DNA from 2 places in the Aquitalea sp. USM4 genome. Region 1 is predicted to be linked to the other one. Evidence: riboswitches for the same ligand, from Rfam matches in the RefSeq annotation. Region 1 holds a riboswitch; the other holds the start of a gene.

Region 1 (4,209 bases):
CCAGCGCGCGCCAGTCCGGCGGGGTGAGGTCGAAGGTCACCAGCGTGCCCACGGTCAGTTCCACCGGCGATTTCACCAGCTGGCCCTGGCTGTTCCAGAAAGCAGGGCTCAGCAGCATGGCACGCAGCAACGGGCGGATTTCGTAATTGTCGCGGTAGAACAGCGCGGACAGGCGCTGGATGTCGGCCTCGTTCGGAGTGGGGGAAACCAGGTATTTCCACAGCTTGAGGGTGACAAAGCGGGCGGTTTGCGGCTTGCGCAGCAGCATGTCCAGCACGTCGTCGCCATCAAAATTGCCTTGCTGGCCAAAGATGGTCTTGTCGCCGTTGTCATGCAGGTTCGGCCGGTAGACAAACTGGAAGTCCTTGTCCAGCGACCAGCCGGTAAAGGCGCGGGCGGCTTCGCGGATGTCCTGTTCGCTGTAATGGCCTTCGCCCAGGGTGAACAGTTCCATCACCTCGCGGGCAAAGTTTTCATTGGGCTGGCCCTTGCGGTTATTCACCGTGTCCAGGTAGCGCATCATGGCCGGGTCGCGCGCGATGGCGTGCAATAGCTGGCCGAAGTTGCCCACCGCCTGCTTGCGCAGCAAAACATTCTGTTGATATATCAGCTGCGGCACGCCCACCTTGTCCAGGCCGGAAACAAGATGGTTGTGCCAGAACAGGGTCATTTTTTCGGTCAGCGGGCTGGGGCTGATGCGCATTTCTTCCAGCCACCAGCCGCGCAGTTCCAGCGCATGTTCGTTGCGCTCTTTTTGCAGGGCTTTCTTTTCGTCTTCAGTCAGATTGGGTTTGCCCGGTCGTTCAAACGGTTCGTTGACCCAGGCGGGCGGGGCGGTGAGGGCGGTATAGCTGACGTGATCGAGCAGCCGGTCCACCGCCTGCTGGCGACTGAGCGGTGCATACAGGGCAATTTGCGCCGGATTGGCCCCGAAACCGGTACGGGACAGCAAATGACGCGCACCAGCCTCGCCGATGCCGGCCCAGGCTTGCAGCGGCAGCATGGCAAGCAGAAGCAGACGGATGACAATGTTCACGGATGGCCTCGCAGCAAAAACCGGCCCGCAACACGGCCTGGTAGCTGCTGCCAGTGCTGTGGGGGACGGTAAGAATGGGCTGGCGGGCGGCCAGCCCATGGCTGGATTTTACTTGCCGATTTCCTTGCTGACCGTGTTTTCTTCCTGGTTCAGGGTTTTTTGTTCCTGCTTGGTAATGTGGCCGTGGTGCAGGCGGGCATCGGCACGTTCCTGCTGGCGGATGGCGCGGTCTTGCTGGTGCAGTTCGTGTGCTTGTTGCTTGCTGATTTCACCTTCCTTGCGTTCCTGATGGATGCGCTTGTCCTGATTGGCCAGACGGTGGTTCACTTCGGCGCGGCGCGGGTGCTGTTTTTGCCATTCGGTTTCGGCCGATGCGCTGGCGGACAGGCTGGCGAAGGTGACGGCGGACAGGCTGATCAGCATGATGCGGGTAGACAGTTTCATGGTGGTACTCCCTGGGTTATCTGTTGTTGCTGCGGTTGAACAAGCGTGCTGTTGTTGTGAATTCATCATGGCGGGAAAGTGTGTACAATCCATTGTTTGTTGGCGGCAGGGTGTTAATTTTCGTGAAAAACGGGTAACGCCTTGTAAGCGGACATGTCGGCAGGTATCTGAAGGATGCCGCCAATCACCAGGGGTGCCCCGCGCGGGCTGAGAAACACCCTAGAACCTGAACTGGATAATGCCAGCGGAGGGAGCGTGATGCAGAAGGCCAACCCGTCTGTTGTTTCGCTTGCTCCTGCGATTGCGCTTTGTCGCACGGAGAATGTCATGCAATTGTTCAAAACCACCACCTTGCTGGCCGCACTGCTGGCCGCAGGACTGTCCCACGCTGCCGAGTTGCGCGTACTCACCCATAGTTCTTTTGCCGTGGCCAAGCCGCTGCTGGCCGAGTTCGAGAAGCAGAACGGCGTCAAGCTGAGCATCATCAAGGCGGGGGATGCCGGGGAGATGGTCAACAAGCTGATCCTGACCCGCGCCAACCCGATTGCCGACGTGGTGTACGGCATCGATAACACCCTGATTGGCAAGGCCGAAACTGCCGGTGTGCTGCTGCCGATGAGCGACAAGGGCGGCGCGGTGTCGCTGCCCGGCGCGGTGAGCATCGATTACGGCTATGTCACGCTCAACTACGACAAAGCCTGGTTTGCCAAAAAGCAGCTGCCGCTGCCCAAAACCCTGGATGACCTGACCCGCCCGGCCTACAAGGACCTGCTGGTGGTGGAAAACCCGGCCACCTCCAGCCCCGGCCTGGCATTCTTGCTGTCCACCATTTCCGCCATGGGCGAAGCCAAGGCCATGGCCTTTTGGGGCAAGCTGCGTGATAACGGGGTGAAGGTGAGCAAGGGCTGGACCGAAGCCTATTACACCGACTTCTCCCGCAATGGCGGTGCCCGCCCCATCGTGGTGAGCTATGCCACCAGCCCGGCGGCGGAAGTGTTCTACAGCAAGGAAAAACTGACGGCCTCGCCGACCGGTAACCTGTTGCTGCCCGGTGCCGTGTTCCAGCAAGTGGAAGGCGCGGCGCTGGTGAAGGGCGGCAAGGAAGCGGCGCTGGCGCGCAAGTTTGTTGAGTTCCTGCGTTCGGACGCGGTGCAGAAGGATATTCCCACCAGCATGTGGATGTACCCGGTACAGCCAGGCATCGCGCTGGACCCGGTATTCCAGCATGCGGAAAAACCGACGGCGCACACCACGCCGGATAGCCGCCAGATTGCCGCCAAGACCACCGCCTGGGTAGGCAAGTGGACCCGCATCGTGTTGAAGTCCGGCCAGTAATGCACACCAGCCCCCCGATTGCCGACATCCTCAGCCCGCGGCTGATCCTGCGTCATCTGACGCCGGACATGCTGCGGGCCTGTATTGATGCGCGCCTGGCCGAGGCGGCCGTGGCACTGGGTAGTGAGGTGCCGCTGGACTGGCTGGAAGAAGCGGCCGTGATGTCGCTCCGGCTGGAGCAGATGGCCAGCGAGCCGGATTACGCGCCGTGGTCGATGCGCGCCATGCTGCTGCGCGAAACCGGCCAGCTGGTAGGGCATATCAATTTCCATACCTGCCCCGGTCATCCTTATCTGGCCGGACGCGGTGATGTGGAGCTGGGCTACACCGTGCTGCCGGCATTCCGTCGTCAGGGCTATGCTACCGAAGCCTTGACCGCCTGTGCCGACTGGGCGGTACACACCGCCGGGGTAAAGCGTTTTGTCTTGTCCATCAGCCCGGACAATCTGCCCTCGCAGCAGCTGGCGGCCCGGCTGGGCTTTCGCTGGCTGGAGCGGGTGGAAGACCCGGAGGACGGCCCGGAAGACGTGCTGGTGGCCGACTGGCCTTTCCAGCAGGACCATGCATGACAGCGCGCCGCCGTACCCTTGCGCTGGCGCTGTTGCCGCTGGCCTTTCTGCTGCTGATGTCCATCCTGCCCTTGCTGCGTTTGCTGCAAGAGGGGCAGGGGCAGTTTTCTGTTGGCCTGCTGGCCGATTCCTACCTGCAATGGCGTATTGTCTGGTCCCTGCTGCAAGCGGCCGCCAGCTGTGTGGCCGCGCTGCTGGTGGGCCTGCCGCTGGCCTGGTGTCTGGCGCGCTATCAGTTTCCGGGACGCCGCCTGACTCTGCGCCTGCTGATGCTGCCCTTTGTCATGCCCACGCTGGTGGCCGGCATGGGCGTGCTGGCGCTGTTCGGCCCGCAAGGCTTGCTGGGTATCAATCTGCAGGACACGCCCTGGCTGCTGCTGTACGGCAATCTGTTTTTCAATCTGCCACTGGTGATTCGTGCCGCGTGTGAAGGCTTGTCGCTGATACCGGCCAGCCGGATTGCCGCTGCGCGCACGCTGGGTGCCACGCCGTGGCGGGTGTTCTGGCGGGTGGAGTGGCCGGCGGTGCGGCCCTGGTTGTGGTCTGCGTTGTGTCTGGTGTTTTTGTATTGCTTCTCCGGTTTTGGTCTGGCGCTGCTGCTGGGCGGACAGCGTTATGCCACGGTGGAGGTGGAAATCTACCAGTTGGTGGCTTACGAGCTGAATCTGGCCGATGCCGGTGCGCTGGCCGTGCTGATGCTGCTGGTGACCGGGCTGATGGCCACGTTGTATGCCTGGCTGGAACGCAGCCTGGCCGCACCGCTGAAAGTGGACCCGCTGCCGCCGCGCCCACCGCAAGGCGCACAATGGCTGCAACTCTTGGCGG
Region 2 (4,209 bases), 1.3 Mb from region 1:
GGAGAGGGATGTGCTGCAGTCAGTACCAGGTGGCGGCCGGTATCAATCCGCTCGGCCTTGGTCTGTGCCCAGTTGCCCCATAGCAAGAATACACAGCCGGGGTTTTGCTGGTTGACCGCATCAATCAGCGCGTCGGTGATGGCCTGCCAGCCCAGCTTGCCGTGGCTGCCTGCCTTGTCCATTTCCACGGTCAGCACGCTGTTGAGCAACAGCACGCCTTGTTCGGCCCAGTGGGTCAGGTCGCCACTGGCCGGCATGCCGCCGCCCAGGTCTGCCACCAGTTCCTTGTAAATATTGCGCAGGCTGGGCGGAATACGTACGCCGGGCGGAACCGAAAAGGACAGGCCCATCGCTTCTCCTGCTCCGTGGTAAGGGTCCTGCCCCAGAATCACCACCTTGATGTCAGCCGGTGCCATGGTGCGCAGGCTGTTGAAAATGAGCGGCTGCGGCGGAAACAGCGTTTTGCCCTGACTGGCTTGCAGTTGCAGTTGCTGGTCGATCTGGCGCAGGCGGGCAAAGATGTCCGGCGTATTGAGGACGGCTTCCCAGGCCGGGTGTACCGGGGCCAGGGCCGGAGCAAGATAGGGGAGGGATTGCTGACTCAAAACGGATTCCATTTTGTCGGTTGATTGCCGGTTTGGATGTGGCAAACGGCGGCCGGTTCCAAAACAAAAGCCATTCCCGCTGGCAGGAATGGCTTGCTTGTGCTGCGATCTGTTGCTGCTGTCTGTACCGGACTGTCCGGCTCAGTAATGCGCCATGCCCGGGTCTACATCATTGGCCCAGGCTTCCACGCCGCCTTGCAGGCTCAGCACCTGTTCGAAACCGGCATTGGCCAGATACAGGCCAACCTGGAAGCTGCGTACGCCATGATGGCAGACGGTGACAATCGGCTGGTCATCCGGCAGTTCGCTCATGCGCAGCGGAATCAGGTTCATCGGGATGTGCAGCGAACCGGCAATGCTGGCCAGCTGCACTTCCCAGTCCTCGCGCACATCCAGCAACAACGGCTGTGCTGCTGTGCTGTCGGCGCGCCAGGCGGCCAGGTCGCGGGCGGAGATTTCGCGAATCATCAGAATACGAAACGTTCAGGCTCGATGGCTTCAGCCTTGGCCAGACGGGAAATACAGGTTTCGAACAGATTGGTTTCGCTGAAGGCGCTCTCGCTGACGCGCTTGATCAGCTTGCAGCTCATGGCCGGCAGGTCACCCACCACCACAATCATGCGGCCACCAACGGCCAGCTGGGCTTTCAGGGTTTCCGGCACCACCGGCAGCGAACCACCCACCACGATCACGTCGAACGGGGCTTGTTCCTTCAGGCCATCCAGGCCGTTGCCTTCCACCAGGGTGACATTGCCGATGCCGGCTTTTTTCAGGTTGGCGGCAGCCGCTTCGCGGGTGGCGGCATTAATCTCGACGCTATATACGTGGCGGCCCAGCTTGGCCAAGAGGGCGGTCAGGTAACCGGCGCCGGTGCCGACTTCCAGAATCTTGTCTTGCGGCTGTACGGCGACATCCTGTGCCAGACGTGCTTCCAGCTTCGGTTGCAGCATCTTGCCGCCATTGGGCAGCGGCAGTTCGGTGTCGACAAAGGCCAGCTGGCGCTTGTCGGCAGCGACGAAATCTTCGCGTTTCACGTGAAACAGCAGGTCCAGAATCTTGGGGTCAAGTACGTCCCACGGACGAATCTGCTGCTCGACCATGTTGAAACGGGCATTTTCAAAATCCATCAGCTTACTCCGAAGGGCTGGCTGCCAGCAGCAGTCAATCGGTATCCCGATAAACCGGCCGCCCGGACAGCGTGTCATGACGATAACTTGCGATTATCCCACATTTACCTTACCTTCACAGCATCGCTAGGGGTCCTGTGCGCTGTGTTGTGGTGTCCATATCCAGTCTGATTGTGGAATGTTGCCGCTTCATGTTGCACGGGTGAGAAATACCCTTGGAACCTGACCCGGTTAATCCCGGCGTAGGGAAGCGTCATCTGCTTGGTTCTCACCCCTTCCTTGCAGCCGGTCTTGCCGGATTTCGCTCCTTGCGCCGTTTCATCGCATGGAGGAAACCCGATGAACGCGCCCACCAAACTCAACGCAGCGATGACGGTAGATACTGCCGCCATCCAGCCGCTGCCCAATTCCCGCAAGATTTACGTGCAAGGCAGCCGTGCCGACATCCGCGTGCCGATGCGCGAAATCAGCCAGAGCGACACTCCCACCCAGTTTGGCGGCGAGCAAAACCCGCCCATCTATGTGTATGACACCAGCGGCATTTATTCCGACCCGGCCGCCAACATCGACATCCAGAGTGGCCTGCCTGCCTTGCGCGCTGCCTGGATTGCCGAACGAGCCGACACCGAGCAGCTGGCTGGCCTGTCCAGTGAATATGGTCGTGCCCGCGAGGCCGACAGCAAGCTGGACGACCTGCGCTTCAACCTGACCCGCAAGCCGCGTCGCGCTTTGCCGGGCAAAAATGTCAGCCAGATGCACTATGCGCGCCAGGGCATCATCACCCCGGAGATGGAATATGTCGCCATCCGCGAAAGCCTGAACCGTAAGGCCTATATCGAGAGCCTGCAAGCGGCGGGTGGCAAGAACGCCAAGCTGCTGGAACTGATGACCCGTCAGCACGCCGGTCACAGCTATGGCGCTGCGCTGCCGGAGGAAATCACCCCGGAATTCGTGCGTCAGGAAGTGGCCTCCGGCCGCGCCATCATTCCGTGCAACATCAACCACCCGGAATCCGAGCCGATGATCATTGGCCGTAACTTTCTGGTGAAAATCAACGGCAATATCGGCAATAGTGCGGTAACGTCGTCGATTTCCGAAGAGGTGGACAAGATGACCTGGGGCATCCGCTGGGGTGCCGACACCATCATGGATTTGTCCACCGGCAAGAACATCCACGAAACTCGCGAGTGGATTCTGCGCAACTCGCCGGTCCCTATCGGCACCGTGCCCATCTATCAGGCGCTGGAAAAGGTGAATGGCAAGGCCGAGGACCTGACCTGGGAAATCTTCAAGGACACGCTGATCGAGCAGGCCGAGCAGGGGGTGGACTACTTCACCATTCACGCCGGTGTGTTGCTGCGCTATGTACCGCTGACTGCCAACCGCATGACCGGCATCGTGTCGCGCGGTGGTTCCATCATGGCCAAGTGGTGTCTGGCGCATCATCAGGAAAACTTCCTGTACACGCACTTTGAAGAAATTTGCGAAATCATGAAGGCCTACGACGTGGCCTTCAGCCTGGGCGACGGCCTGCGTCCGGGCAGCGTGTGGGATGCCAACGATGCCGCCCAGCTGGGGGAACTGAAAACCCTGGGCGAGCTGACGCAGATTGCCTGGCAACACGATGTGCAGGTGATGATCGAAGGCCCCGGCCATGTGCCGATGCAGCTGATCAAGGAAAACATGGACAAGGAACTGGAGTGGTGCCACGAAGCGCCGTTCTACACCCTGGGCCCGCTGACCACCGACATCGCTCCGGGTTACGACCACATCACTTCCGCCATTGGCGCGGCGCAGATCGGCTGGTATGGCACCGCCATGCTGTGCTACGTCACCCAGAAGGAACATCTGGGCCTGCCCAACAAGGATGACGTCAAGGAAGGCATCATCACCTACAAGCTGGCCGCCCATGCCGCCGATCTGGCCAAGGGCCACCCCGGCGCACAGATTCGCGATAACGCCTTGTCCAAGGCGCGTTTCGAATTCCGCTGGGAAGACCAGTTCAATCTGGGCCTGGACCCGGACAAGGCGCGCAGCTTCCACGACGAAACCCTGCCCAAGGACAGTGCCAAGGTGGCGCACTTCTGTTCCATGTGCGGCCCGCATTTCTGCAGCATGAAAATTACCCAGGACGTGCGCGAATTCGCCGCCCAGCAGGGCATCAGCGATGAAGCCGCGCTGCAGAAGGGCATGGAAGTGAAGTCGGTGGAGTTTGTGAAGGGTGGGGCCAAGCTGTACGACAAGATCTGATCCTGTTCATCACCTGACTTATCCACAGGTCTGGAAAAAACGGCAGCTGCGGCTGCCGTTTTTTGTGTCCGGGATTTATCCACAACCATCGGCGATACGCGCAGCCTGCTGCTGGTGTTCAGTCTGCATTGCAAGAAAGAGTCGGGATTGCTGGACTTGCTGGTGTGCAGAATCAAATCCTTTTAATTTCAATATCTTGATGAATTAAGGCTGGCTGTGGATAAATG

Evidence for each region. Region 1 has a riboswitch for thiamine pyrophosphate ahead of DKK66_RS13515 (thiamine ABC transporter substrate binding subunit). Riboswitches for the same ligand answer to the same signal wherever they lie in the genome.
Region 2: another riboswitch for thiamine pyrophosphate. It lies ahead of thiC (phosphomethylpyrimidine synthase ThiC); the one in region 1 lies ahead of DKK66_RS13515 (thiamine ABC transporter substrate binding subunit).

Annotation. Positions count from the first base shown of each region.
Region 1 is NZ_CP029539.1:2,932,213-2,936,421, forward strand. It holds gene DKK66_RS13505 (DUF1800 family protein) at 1-1,036, opposite strand, end outside; gene DKK66_RS13510 (hypothetical protein) at 1,145-1,480, opposite strand; TPP riboswitch at 1,660-1,751, shown strand; gene DKK66_RS13515 (thiamine ABC transporter substrate binding subunit) at 1,808-2,815, shown strand; gene DKK66_RS13520 (GNAT family N-acetyltransferase) at 2,815-3,384, shown strand; gene DKK66_RS13525 (iron ABC transporter permease) at 3,381-4,209, shown strand, end outside.
Region 2 is NZ_CP029539.1:1,609,688-1,613,896, forward strand. It holds gene ung (uracil-DNA glycosylase) at 1-605, opposite strand, end outside; gene DKK66_RS07625 (rhodanese-like domain-containing protein) at 747-1,076, opposite strand; gene DKK66_RS07630 (protein-L-isoaspartate O-methyltransferase) at 1,073-1,732, opposite strand; TPP riboswitch at 1,851-1,998, shown strand; gene thiC (phosphomethylpyrimidine synthase ThiC) at 2,072-3,982, shown strand.